One region of the Paenarthrobacter sp. A20 genome, then DNA from elsewhere that is predicted to be linked to it. Evidence: riboswitches for the same ligand, from Rfam matches in the RefSeq annotation. Region 1 holds a riboswitch; each other region holds the start of a gene.
What was found. A riboswitch is a leader RNA that binds a small molecule or an ion and turns the genes downstream of it on or off. The one in region 1 is predicted to bind thiamine pyrophosphate.
Positions count from the first base shown of each region.

Region 2: it holds a riboswitch for thiamine pyrophosphate, as region 1 does, so the genes downstream of both, J3D46_RS01575 (ECF transporter S component) here and thiO (glycine oxidase ThiO) in region 1, are expected to answer to the same signal.
Region 3: it holds a riboswitch for thiamine pyrophosphate, as region 1 does, so the genes downstream of both, thiD (bifunctional hydroxymethylpyrimidine kinase/phosphomethylpyrimidine kinase) here and thiO (glycine oxidase ThiO) in region 1, are expected to answer to the same signal.
Region 4: it holds a riboswitch for thiamine pyrophosphate, as region 1 does, so the genes downstream of both, thiC (phosphomethylpyrimidine synthase ThiC) here and thiO (glycine oxidase ThiO) in region 1, are expected to answer to the same signal.

Region 1 covers NZ_JALJWH010000001.1:4,356,501-4,359,670, forward strand. Annotated here, with positions in the region: gene J3D46_RS20175 (thiazole synthase) at 1-718, opposite strand, end outside; gene thiS (sulfur carrier protein ThiS) at 722-958, opposite strand; gene thiO (glycine oxidase ThiO) at 955-2,220, opposite strand; TPP riboswitch at 2,213-2,331, opposite strand; gene thiE (thiamine phosphate synthase) at 2,359-3,024, shown strand; gene J3D46_RS20195 (ferritin-like fold-containing protein) at 3,046-3,170, opposite strand, start outside.
Region 2 covers NZ_JALJWH010000001.1:328,782-331,951, forward strand. Annotated here, with positions in the region: gene J3D46_RS01570 (ABC transporter ATP-binding protein) at 1-1,137, opposite strand, end outside; gene J3D46_RS01575 (ECF transporter S component) at 1,137-1,757, opposite strand; TPP riboswitch at 1,834-1,970, opposite strand; gene J3D46_RS01580 (NUDIX hydrolase) at 2,204-2,896, shown strand; gene J3D46_RS01585 (DUF4235 domain-containing protein) at 2,933-3,170, shown strand, end outside.
Region 3 covers NZ_JALJWH010000001.1:3,872,345-3,875,514, reverse strand. Annotated here, with positions in the region: gene J3D46_RS17830 (Rne/Rng family ribonuclease) at 1-1,480, shown strand, start outside; TPP riboswitch at 1,671-1,769, shown strand; gene thiD (bifunctional hydroxymethylpyrimidine kinase/phosphomethylpyrimidine kinase) at 1,760-3,170, shown strand, end outside.
Region 4 covers NZ_JALJWH010000001.1:3,999,693-4,002,862, forward strand. Annotated here, with positions in the region: gene J3D46_RS18610 (amidohydrolase family protein) at 1-793, opposite strand, end outside; TPP riboswitch at 878-985, shown strand; gene thiC (phosphomethylpyrimidine synthase ThiC) at 981-2,870, shown strand; gene J3D46_RS18620 (alpha/beta fold hydrolase) at 2,853-3,170, opposite strand, start outside.

The DNA.
Region 1 (3,170 bases):
TGACGGCGTGTTTGAAGGCTTCGCCCATCTGTACCGGGTTCTGCGCCCTGGTCACTGCGGTGGCCAACAGGACGGCGTCGCAGCCCAACTCCATGGCGAGGGCGGCGTCGGATGCCGTCCCGATTCCAGCATCGAGCACCACCGGGACTGAGGCCCGGGACACGATGAGCTCGATGTTGTGCGGGTTCAGGATGCCGAGGCCCGTCCCAATGGGTGAGCCCAACGGCATGACGGCAGTGGCTCCCAGGTTCTCGAGCCTGAGTGCCAGTACGGGATCATCATTGGTATAGGCGAAAACCTTGAAGCCCCGGTTCACCAGTTGTTCCGTTGCATCCACCAGCTCCACGGCGTCCGGAAGCAGTGTGTGTTCGTCCGCGATGACTTCCAGCTTCACCCAGTCGGTCTCCAGGGCCTCGCGCGCCAGTTCAGCGGTCATCACGGCGTCCTTGGCAGTGAAGCAACCCGCCGTGTTGGGCAGCACGCGGATGCCATGGTCCACAAGGAGTTGGAAGAGCGATCCGGTTTCGGCCGGCGAGTAGCGCCGCATGGCCACAGTGGTGAGCTCGGTCCCGGAGGCCAGGAGTGCGGCGCCCAGACCGTCCAGGCTCGGGGCACCTCCTGTCCCCATGATCAGGCGGGAGCCGAATTCGACGCCCTCGATCACCAGCGCGTCGGTAGGTACGTCCGTGGTGCGGACCTCAGTGTTTGCTGTTGTCATGCTTCAGCCTCCTTGGACTGCGGTAACGAGTTCGAGTTCGTCTCCGGCGGCGAGCGCTGTCGCAGACCATTGGCTGCGCGGCACCACCTCGGAATTGCGCGCGACGGCGACACCCAGCTTGCCGCCGTCGGCTGCCTGTCCGCGGTGGTCCAGGACGCGGCCGGTGACAGCGGTGACGAGTGTGCTGACGGAAGCGTCCTCCGGCACTGCGTGGTCGGATCCGTTGAGTTTGATGTTCATGCTGTTTCCTTACTCGGAACGTGTGCCGGCGTAAGAGCCCGCGATAGGGATGTGTTCGTGGCGAAACGGTCCGGACGGAAGTGCGCCCATCGGGGGTCTGCCGAACCGTTGATCAGGTCGCACACGATCCTGGCGGCCACGGGTGTCAGGAGAACACCGTGACGGAAGAATCCTGTGGCGATCACCAGCCCGTCAACGTCTCCGCTGGTAGTGGCGACGCGGCCAAGAAGCGGTGCATTATCCGGAGTCCCGGGGCGGGCCCGGGCTGTTGCTTCAAGGAGTTCCAATTCCGCCACGGCAGGGACCAGGGTTTGGGCATCCCGCAGAAGTTGATATACGCCGCCGGCTGAGACAGCGTTGGATGACGCAGACAAGCCGTCCTCGCGTTGGGTGGCCCCGATGACCACGGTGCCATCATCCCGGGGAACGATGTACACCGGTACGCCGCGCACCATGCCGCGGACTGTGGAAGTCACCAACGGCCGCAGGTGGTCGGGGACGCGAAGCCTGAGGATGTCGCCGTATACCGGCCTCACAGGAAGGCTGAGACCGTCAGGGAGTCCGGACAACTCCACGGCCCCCAGACCGTTGGCCACCACGGTTTCACTGGCGTGGACAGTGGCGCCGGAGTCGAGCTCCACTCCTGAGACGCGCCCACCGTCCCACAACAACCGGCGGGCGCCGGCACGGACCCCGTACCCGTCATCCGTTCCGTGCACCCACGTAGCGTCCCGGTGCGAGTGGTTCTCCAGTTCAGTCACCAGGCAGGCCGCCAGCTTCCGGGGATCCACTTGGTGATCGGCTGGGATGTCGAAGGCGCAGGAGATTTGCGGGCTGAGGAGCGGCTCGCGCACCCTCGCGTCGCGAAGGGCCAGTGGTTCAACGGCCAGGCCGGCTCCAAGCTGTACGGCGCGGAGATCGGCGAGCGCCCTGCGGTCGGCGGCGTCGGCACCCACGGCGAGTGTCGGCGTCGCGCGGTATCCAGTGTCAGTACCTTCACGGGAAAGTGCGTCCGCGAAGGACGGCCACAGGTGCGAAGACTCCAGCATCAGTTCCAGGAGGTCTTCCTCCTGGTAGTGCAGTTCGCTGACAGGGGCAAGCATCCCTGCCGCAGCGTAAGTGGCTCCGGTTGCCGGTGCGGGATCGACCAGTGCCACCGAGCGGCCCAGCCGCCGGGCTCCGTGGGCGATGCCAAGGCCAATAATGCCGCCCCCAACGACCGCCACGTCTGCGTGGAGGGGGGTATGGCGGGATTCTGCCATTCGTTTCCTTCCCTACGCCGGTACTAGCCGGATCAGGTCAAGCGGTCGGCGCTGAAGCCCTCTCAGCCGGACGGTCATATAACGAACGTCGCGGCTCCCGCAGTACGTGCCCAGTTTAGAGGAACTACTCTGGTTTCCATGACCCAGCCTGATGCCCTCTCCGCCGCCCGCCTGTACTTGTGCACCGATGCCCGCAAACAGCAAGGCGATTTCGAAGACTTTGTGGACGCCGCTTTCGAGGGCGGCGTGGACATCATCCAACTCCGCGACAAGGCGCTGGAAGCGGCCGAAGAATTGGAAATGCTGGCTGTCCTGCGCAGCGTGGCCCAACGTCATGGAAAGCTTTGGGCAGTGAACGACCGCGCCGATGTTGCCGGTATTTCCGGGGCTCCGGTGTTCCATGTCGGCCAAAAGGACCTCCCTTTGACGGCCGCCCGGGCCCTCCTGCCGAACGTCACGGGAATAGGCCTGTCCACGCACACCACTACGCAGATCGATGCCGCAATCGCCGCGTCGTCGAGCCCCACCGGACTGGACTATTTCTGTGTCGGCCCCGTCTGGGCAACACCGACCAAGCCCGGTCGGCAAGCCGTCGGTCTGGACCTGGTCACATTTGCCGCGAAAGCGGTCAAACACGCAGAAGTGGATCTCCCCTGGTTCGCCATCGGCGGCATCGACCACAGCAACGTGGAGCAGGTGGTTGCCGCTGGCGCCAGCCGCATCGTCGTCGTCCGGGCCATCACTGAGGCCACGGATCCGACGGCGGCCGCCAAGTCGCTGTTGCAGGCACTGGACACCGTATAGCGGAAGCAAGCGGCCAGGAGGTTACGCAGTCAGGCCGAGGCCTGTCATCCGTCGTGCGTGCTTCTCGGCGAGGTCGCCGGTCAGCCTCTTGACTGCTGCACGGGCGTCGCCGCCGCTCCTCAGCGTGGGCCCCAGCTGCGGGTGTT
Region 2 (3,170 bases), 4.0 Mb from region 1:
CCACATGAACGGGTCAATACCCGCCCCCTCGGAAAGCTCGACGGCGGCACTCACCGCACCGTCCACCGGCGCCAAAAGGCCGGCCAACGTGAGAGCGAAAGTGGATTTGCCGGCACCGTTCGGTCCCGTGATGGTCAGGGCCTGGCCAGCCCTGACCTGTGCGCTGATGCCCGTTTGCACGGGAACAGGCGGGATGGTCTTGAAGCCTTTGCGCCGCGGTTTTTCCCGGGATACTGCGAGGTCCTGGGCTGCCAGGAGAAGCGTGGAAGTCTGGGGCCGGTTCTGCCGCGTCCGGGTTGCCGGAACGTATCCCGGCACCCACACGCCAGCCGCCATCAGCATGGTGCGTGCCTCGGACAGGACCTGCTCCGGAGGGCCGTCCAAGAGGACTCCGCCCGCGGCCTGCCCGGCGCCCGCAGCCGCGCTCGACCCCGCCACCCACCCTGGCTGCAGGACCACGATCCTGTCCACCAGGTCTTTCCACACAGAAACGCGGTGTTCCACCACAACCAGGGTGGCACCGGTCTTATCGAGGCAGCGCTTCACCGCATCACGGACCTCCAGCACACCCGCCGGATCCAAGTTGGCCGTCGGCTCGTCCAACAGGATCAGCCCGGGTCGCATCGCCAAAATGCCCGCAAGCGCAAGCCGTTGCTTCTGCCCTCCGGAGAGTGCCGCCGTTGGGTGATCCAGGGCCAAACCGCCGCCGGCAGCGGTGCGCAGCCCGACGTCGTCGAGCGCTTCATGGACGCGGGACCAGATCTCGTCCCGCGGCACGGCCAGGTTCTCGGCGCCGAAGGCGACGTCGTCACCCACGCGGGAGAGGACCACCTGGGTTTCGGGGTCTTGCTGCATCAGGCCGGCGCGGCCACGCTGTTCGCGGGGAGCAACGCCGTCGATCAGCAGGGAGCCGGTCTCGTCCGAGTCGTCTTCCTCATCACCCAGCACGCCGGCCAAGGCATGCAGGAGGGTCGACTTACCGGCGCCCGAAGGACCCAGCAGCAACACCCGTTCGCCGGGTTCGATCCGAAGGTCCAGACCCTCAATGGCAGGCTGGGCCCGGCCGGCATGCCGCCACCCCCAGCCCTCGGCTGAGATGGCGGCAGGCCTGACCGTGCCGCTTTGAGTCGCGGACATCAGCTGAAGACTGGCTCCGAAGCGGCCTTGCGCGACGCGAAGGAGCTCAGGACGCCGGTCTTCGCCAGGCCGCGGGTGGCGACCCAGGACAGTGCGCCTGCGATGATCGCGCCGGAAATGGTGGTGAAGGTGATGTAGGCAAGCTTGTCGATTGCCTCGTACGCGATGTTCCAGCCCCACGGAAGGAAGGAGTCGTTCAGGCCGCAGAAGAGGCCTGCGCCCGCGCCGGCGAGGAGGGCCGTGGGCAGGTTGAACTTCTTGTAGCGGAAAGCGGCGAAGATGAGCTCGGCGCCGAGTCCCTGCAGGACTCCGGAGATCAGCACTGTGGTGCCGTACTGCGAGCCCATGATGAGCTCACCGGTGGCAGCGACGGCTTCGCAGAACAACGCTGCGCCCGGCTTGCGGATAATGAGCATGCCCAGGACCGCGGGGATCATCCAGCCACCGGCGATCAGGCCTGTGAGGGGAGGGTACGTCGCGTTCAGGGGAATGGATACCAACGCAGCGCCCTGGGACCAGGCCCAGAAGATCACGCCGCCGGCGATGGCGATCAGAGCCGCCACAACGATGTCTACAACACGCCAGTTATAACTGGTCTTCTTCACGTTTACCGTGGTCATTTTCTGCCTCCTGAGGTACAGGAGGGGAAAGTGCTACCCGGATTCTCCAGCCGGCCTGCGCCGCCCGGATCCGGACACTCTGAGAAGCTCGACTCCCTTGCGCCGGTACTAACCGGATCAGGTTCGAGGGTCTGCGGCTGTCCGCACTCTCAGCGCCCTCGCGTCTCCTGCATCTCTGCAGGGTCCGACGGCGGCGCTCCCCTGTCGTTATCAAATCTGCCCTGATGGGCGGGTTCAGTTTACACCTGCGTCCATGGCGGGCGCTGGCCTGTTGCCCGCCTATGGTCACAATCGGATCAGCGCGCCCCGGGCCGGACGCGTTCCAGGCGTGCGTTGCGAGGCCCGCCCTACACCCCTCCCGCCGGTTTTGGCCTGCACACCAGGCCCCACAACGAGACCTGAGAGAATGATCCAGCAGACTCGACCGCGGCAAAGGGGCATATCTCATGACGGACCTACCCAAGCAGGATCACGCTGCAAGCGACACCACGGCGCCGGAACCTCGCCTTGCCGCCAGCGTCATCCTGCTCCGCAACGCCCCCGGCGGTCTCGAAGCCTTCGTCCAGCACAGGGTCAGCACCATGGACTTCGCTGCCGGAATGGTGGTGTTCCCGGGAGGCCGGGTGGATGCTGCGGACACGTCCGGCTGGGACTACCCCGCGGAGCTGCTTCAACACCACGCGGCCCAGTGGCGCCAAAGCTCCATCGGCGCTAATCCTGCGCAGGCGACCACGAGCGCGGGTACGGTCCTCACAGCCGCACTCCGGGAAGTCCAGGAGGAGGCGGGCCTGAGCATCCACTCCGCCGACCTCCGTCCATGGGCCAACTGGATCACCCCGACGGACATGCCCAAGCGCTTCGACACCTACTTCTACATCGCCAAGCCTGCGCCAGGGGCTGAGCCCCAGCACCAAACCACTGAGGCCTGGCAGTCTCTGTGGATGCCAGTGGACGGAATTCTGGCGGCAGAGGCGGCCGGAACACTGAAACTGATGCCGCCCACCTATTACCTGCTGAAGGAAATCGCAGGGTTCGGCTCAGTGGAAGCGGTGTGGTCCGCGGAGCACACCGTCGTTCCGGTGCTCGCCCCGGTGGGTTCCATGGCCGCGTTCCTCAAGGAACGGGAAAACCGCCGGTAACAGCGTCCGCCCGGCCTTTACGGCTAGGCTGGGGACATGAACCTCTTCTTCAAGCTGCTGGGTACCGGAGTGAGCCTCGGAGCAGGCTTCGTCGGAACCAAACTCGTCAATAAAGGGTGGGAAAAGGCCACTGGCAACAAGCCACCCACAGGCAACGATGACTTGGAGACGAGCCTGCGCTCGGCCCTGACATTCGCCTTGATCTCTGCGTTCGTGAGCACCCTCATCCAGGTACTCGCCAGCCGCGGGACGCAGCGTGCCATCGCCCGCTTCG
Region 3 (3,170 bases), 480 kb from region 1:
GGGGCAGGCTTCCTCGACCAAGGTGCTGGCTCCGGAACTGCTGTACGGCGAACCGGACCTGACCATCAAGGTTGTCCGCGATGTCTTCAACGAGGACTTCTCCAAGCTGATCGTCTCCGGCGACGACGCCTGGGACACCATTGAAGCCTACGTGACCTACGTCGCCCCAGATCTGGTGGGCCGCCTTGAAAAGTGGACCAAGGACCAGGACATCTTCTCTGCGTGGCGCATCGACGAGCAGATCCACAAGGCGCTGGAACGGAAGGTCTTCCTCCCGTCAGGTGGCTCGTTGGTCATCGACCGCACCGAAGCCATGACCGTAGTGGACGTTAACACCGGCAAGTTCACCGGCAGTGGCGGAAACCTTGAGGAGACGGTCACCAAGAACAACCTTGAAGCGGCCGAGGAAGTAGTTCGCCAGCTCCGGCTGCGTGATATCGGTGGCATCATCGTCATCGACTTCATCGACATGGTCCTTGAATCAAACCGCGACCTCGTCCTCCGGCGCATGGTGGAATGCCTTGGCCGCGACCGCACCAAGCACCAAGTGGCTGAAGTGACGTCGCTGGGCCTCGTCCAGATGACCCGTAAGCGCATGGGCACCGGCCTCTTGGAGGTCTTCGGTGAGCAGTGCGAGCATTGTGCCGGCCGGGGCGTCGTGACGCACGATGAACCTGTGGAGCACCGCCGCGCCAACGTCGTGGCCGCCGAACACCACCGCCCCCACACGGAGACCCAGCAGCCTGCTGCCCGCACGGAACGCAAGCGTCGCCGGGGCAAGGGCGGGGGACAGCCCGTTGCCGAAGCGTCCGCGCAGGTCCACACCACCACGTCGACGCCGGCTGCGCCGGCTGCTCCCGCTGAGCCCCAGGATCCGGCGAAGCAGGCCAAGGCCGAGGCGACCAGGGCTGCGTTGGCCACGATTGCCGCTGCCGCCCATGCCGCGCACCTGCACGACGACGAAGTCCACCGTGCAGAAGAACAGGCACGGGCAGCTGGACAGCAGGAGTCTGCCGCTCAGTCCGTGGCGCCCGCCGAGGCAGAGGAAGCCGCAGTTCGCGAAGGCAGGTCCACGCCGGTCCTGCGTTTCGGTGGGGAGGAAGTTGCCTTGCCGTTCGGTGAACACCACGAAGAACCGCCGGCCGCAAAGCCTGCCATGAGCCTTGATCTCCTGGCTGAAGCGTTCTCCCACCTTGGCGCAGCTCCTGAGGAAAAGCCCGAAGCGCTGTTTGCTCCGAAGGCCGTCGAAGCGGATCCCGAAGCTGTTCCCGCCTCGCGGGCCCGCCGTGGCCGCCGCAACCGCAGCGCGAGCAGGGCGCAAGGTGCGGCTAACGAAACAAGCGTCGAGCACCATGAGGTGACTGCCTCGGTTGGTCAAGGAACGGCACACGAGGCCAAAGCACCCGTGGAACCGGCCAAGAAGGCAGCGTCCGAGGAGCCCATTATCCTGGGGGTTGGGGTACCGGCTTCCGAGCTCTAGCACGGGCAAGGAAACCCAAGCATGAGGGCCCTGCACGATCCGCCACAGGCGGGTGGTGCAGGGCCCTTTGCTGTCCACTGCAAGCCCGGCTTCGCGAATGCGTTGGCCGGGTGCATGAAGGCATTGACAGTCATATCCGGCCATTGGCGTGGCACGGTTCCCGGGACCGGGCCCTTCCCGGCTACGCTTGGGGACTGACACGGGGTGCCGGGCGTTGGGCCAGGCTGAGATCCAGACCCGTTGAACCTGTCCGGTTAGCACCGGCGAAGGGATGTCCCCATGACTTCAACGTCGTATTCTCCCGTCTACCCGTTGGCCGTTTCCGGCCGGCAAATACCGCGGGTACTGAGCATCGCAGGCTCGGACCCATCCGGCGGCGCAGGTATCCAGGCTGATCTGAAGAGCATCGCAGCCCATGGCGGTTACGGCATGGCAGCCATCACCGCCCTGACTGCGCAGAACACTGTGGGAGTCCGTGCTGTCCATGTTCCTCCGGTGGAGTTCCTGCGCCAGCAACTGGAGGCAATCAGCAATGATATTGCCATCGATGCAGTCAAAATCGGGATGCTTGGTGACGCGGCCGTGATCCACGAAGTCCGCGGCTGGCTCGAAGCGGTGCGTCCCGCCGTCGTGGTCCTTGACCCGGTGATGGTCGCCACCAGCGGTGACCGCCTCCTGCGGGAGTCCGCCGGGAAGGCCCTGCGCCAGCTCCTGCCGCTGGCAGACCTGATCACGCCTAACCTGCCCGAACTTGCCATGCTGCTGGGGGAGCCGGAGGCCGCTGACTGGCCCTCGGCGTTGGATCAGGGCAAGCGGCTGGCCGCTGAGTGCGGCAACACCGTGCTGGTCAAGGGTGGTCATCTGGCCGGTTCCGAATGCCCTGATGCGCTGGTGAACACCAGCGGGTTGTTGCGGCAGGACGTCATCGAGGTGCCTGGTCCGCGGGTGGAGACGGCAAACAGTCACGGCACGGGCTGTTCCCTGTCCTCGGCCCTGGCCACTGCGCAGGCCCGTACCGGTGACTGGGAGGCGTCATTGCGTGAGGTGAAGCCATGGTTGATCGAGGCGTTGACGCATTCCGACATTCTCGAAGTAGGCCACGGAAGCGGACCAGTGCACCACTTCCACCACCATGCGGGCCCGAGGCCGGGAGATTTCGCGTCGGTGCTATGGAAGGAAGCGACCCCGGAGCTTGAAGCAATCTACAAGCTCAGCTTCATTGACGGCTTGCAATCCGGCAGCCTTCCGGAAGCCGCCTTCAACTACTACCTTGCCCAAGACGCCATTTACCTCAATGGGTACTCCAGGGTCCTGGCCCGCGCTGGCGCCCTTGCTCCCAGTGAGGAGGAACAGCTGTTCTGGGCCAAAGCGTCACAGCAGTGCCTTGAGGTCGAATCGGAGCTTCACCGGAACTGGTTGAGCACCCGGGAGGCGTCAACGGCCACCGGTCCCGTCACGAAGTCGTACGTGGACCATCTGCTGGCGTCTTCGGCTTCCGGTAGTTATGCGGTGGTGCTCGCGGCAATCTTGCCTTGCTACTGGCTGTACGCAGAAGTGGGCCAGCAGCTCCATTCAGCGTACGTGGAAGCAGGGGCTCCAACGGAGCACCCTTATGCGGCGTGGCTCACGACGTACGCGGACGAGGATTTCGCTGCCGCTACCAGGAATGCGATCAACTTCACTGATGGCG
Region 4 (3,170 bases), 360 kb from region 1:
CACGCTCGCGCCTACGCTCCCACAGGCGCATCATATGGTCCGCGTACTCCGGAAACTTTGGCGCTGCCTGCGCGGCGATATCCGGGAAGGTGGCGATGTTGACCAGGGTGGGCACGATGGGCACCGACTGTTCCACCAAACGCGGAATGTGCCGCGGCAAGAGGCCAGTGGCGTGTTCGATGCAGTCGATGCCGGCATCGAGCATGTCATCGATCGTGTTCTCGGCGAAGCAATGGGCCGTCACCCGGGCACCTTCGTCGTGGGCAGCTGAGATGGCATCCTTGACGATCTTTGCCGGAAAGGACGCGGCGAGGTCGCCGACGCCGCGATCGATCCAGTCGCCCACAAGTTTCACCCAGCCGTCGCCGTCGCGCGCTTCCTTGCGCACGGTCTCCACGAGCTGCTCCGGTTCAATTTCGTGGCCCAGGCCACGGAGGTAGCGCCGGCTCCTGGCAATGTGCCGTCCTGCCCTGATCAGGCGGGGCAAGTCTGTCCGCTGCTGAACCCAGCGGGTGTCGCCGGGTGATCCACAATCACGGATCAGCAGCGTTCCGGCGTCGAGGTCGGCCTGCGCCTGCGCCAAGGTTGCCTGCTCGTCAACCGCGCCGCCTGCGCCGAGCCCGATGTGGCAGTGGGCATCAACGAAGCCCGGCAGGACCCAGCCATCCAGTACCCGGTCCGGAGGGGCCGTGGGGCGTTCGAAGGAAAGGACTCCGTCAACAGACCACATCCCTTGGCGCTCTTCGTCCGCCGAGACGAGTACAGGTCCGCTGAATTCGATGATGTTGGCCATTGCAAAAGCCTAGTCCGCCGCACTGCTTTCGGAGCTGGTGCGTTCATGTGACTGGGTGCCCGTTGGGAGCTGTGGTAGCTTCGTCTACGACCACACGGGGGCCCCTGCAGGGGCTGAGATCGGACTGACGCAGTCTGCGACCGTTGAACCTGTCCGGGTAATGCCGGCGAAGGAAGTGAGTAATCCTTTGAGCACCACCGAAACACAGCACAGCCCTGTCCAAAATCGTTCCAACGCAGGCCAAAATCGTTCCAACGCAGGCCAGAACCAGGCCGGTAACGGCTTGGAATCAGCGGAACCCGTCACGCAATCGCTGAAGTCCCATTCATTGGCGTGGCTGGAAGATCCCGACAACGGGATCCGCGTGCCGATAACCGAGATTTCGCTGGAGCCCTCCCCCAGTGGGCAGGCAAATACGCCGTTGCAGGTGTACCGAACCGCGGGTCCGGGCAGCGATCCTGTGGTGGGACTGGAGCCGTTCCGCGCACCATGGATCCAAGGCCGGGCAGACACCGAACCATACTCCGGGCGCGAACGGAACCTGCTCGACGACGGCAAGTCCGCGGTCCGGCGCGGTGCGGCGTCAGCGGAGTGGAAGGGCGCGCAACCGGTGCCCCGCCGCGCCGTCGAGGGCAAGACCGTCACCCAAATGCACTACGCGAAAAAGGGCGTTGTGACGCCGGAGATGCAGTTCGTCGCGCTGCGGGAGAACTGCGATGTTGAACTGGTCCGCGGCGAGGTCGCCGCAGGCCGGGCCATCATCCCCAACAACATCAACCACCCTGAATCCGAACCGATGATCATCGGCAAGGCCTTCCTGGTCAAGATCAACGCAAACATCGGAAACTCGGCCGTGACCAGCTCCATCGCCGAAGAAGTGGACAAGCTGCAATGGGCCGCCCAATGGGGCGCTGATACCGTCATGGACCTCTCCACGGGAGATGACATCCACACCACCCGCGAATGGATCATCCGCAACTCCCCTGTTCCGATCGGCACAGTCCCGATCTACCAGGCGCTCGAAAAGGTCAACGGCGAGGCCAACAAACTGACATGGGAAATCTTCCGCGACACAGTGATCGAGCAATGCGAGCAGGGCGTGGACTACATGACCATCCATGCAGGGGTGCTCCTGCGGTATGTGCCACTCACAGCCAACAGGGTCACAGGCATCGTTTCGCGCGGCGGTTCGATCATGGCCGGCTGGTGCCTGGCACACCATCAGGAAAACTTCCTCTACACCCACTTTGACGAGTTGTGCGAAATCTTCGCCCAGTACGACGTCTCGTTCTCGTTGGGCGACGGCCTGCGCCCCGGATCCATTGCCGACGCAAACGACGCCGCCCAGTTTGCAGAACTGGACACGCTCGCGGAGCTGACGCAACGCGCGTGGGAGTTCGACGTCCAGGTCATGGTGGAAGGCCCCGGCCACGTTCCATTCCACCTGGTCCGCGAGAATGTGGAGCGGCAACAGGAACTCTGCAAGGGTGCCCCGTTCTACACGCTCGGCCCCCTGGTCACCGACATCGCCCCCGGCTACGACCACATCACCTCGGCGATCGGTGCGACCGAAATCGCCCGGTACGGCACAGCCATGCTCTGTTACGTGACCCCAAAAGAGCACCTCGGCCTGCCAAACAAGGACGACGTCAAGACCGGGGTTATCACCTACAAGATCGCCGCCCACGCAGCCGACCTCGCCAAGGGCCACCCTGGTGCGCATGAACGCGACGATGCCCTGTCCAAGGCACGCTTCGAGTTCCGCTGGCGGGACCAGTTTGCCCTTTCCCTGGACCCTGTGACGGCCGAAGCCTTCCACGACGAAACATTGCCGGCCGAACCGGCAAAGACAGCGCACTTCTGCTCGATGTGCGGCCCCAAGTTCTGCTCCATGCGCATCAGCCAGGACATCCGGGACGAATACGGTTCAGCCGAGTCCCAGGCGGCAATCGCAGGCATGTACGACGGCATGCGCGAGAAGAGCCAGGAGTTCCTGGCTTCGGGCGGGAAGGTGTACTTGCCGGAACTCCAGGTCCCTGCAAGCCAAGGCACCACCAGCTCAGGAAGCCTGAACTGACATAGCCCTTCCGACGTCCGCGATAAAGGAGCGGATGGCCCGGTCCCCTTCAGGTGAATCCTGGGGCCGGTGTCCTCCCGCTGCCACGCGGCGGAGGGCACCGGTGTCCTGCAGGTATGCCGCGATTTCCTCGTAGAGGGGTTCCCACCCACCGGTGAGGACCAACGTGGGAACGCCCGGAACGATGTGGAGCGGCGCCTCCCATGGAGGCGCTTGCAGCCTCAGCCGGCGGGCGGAGCGGCGGGCTTCGGGACTGTCCAAACCTCCGGTTTCGGCAGAGAACGCCCGGCGGTAGAACTC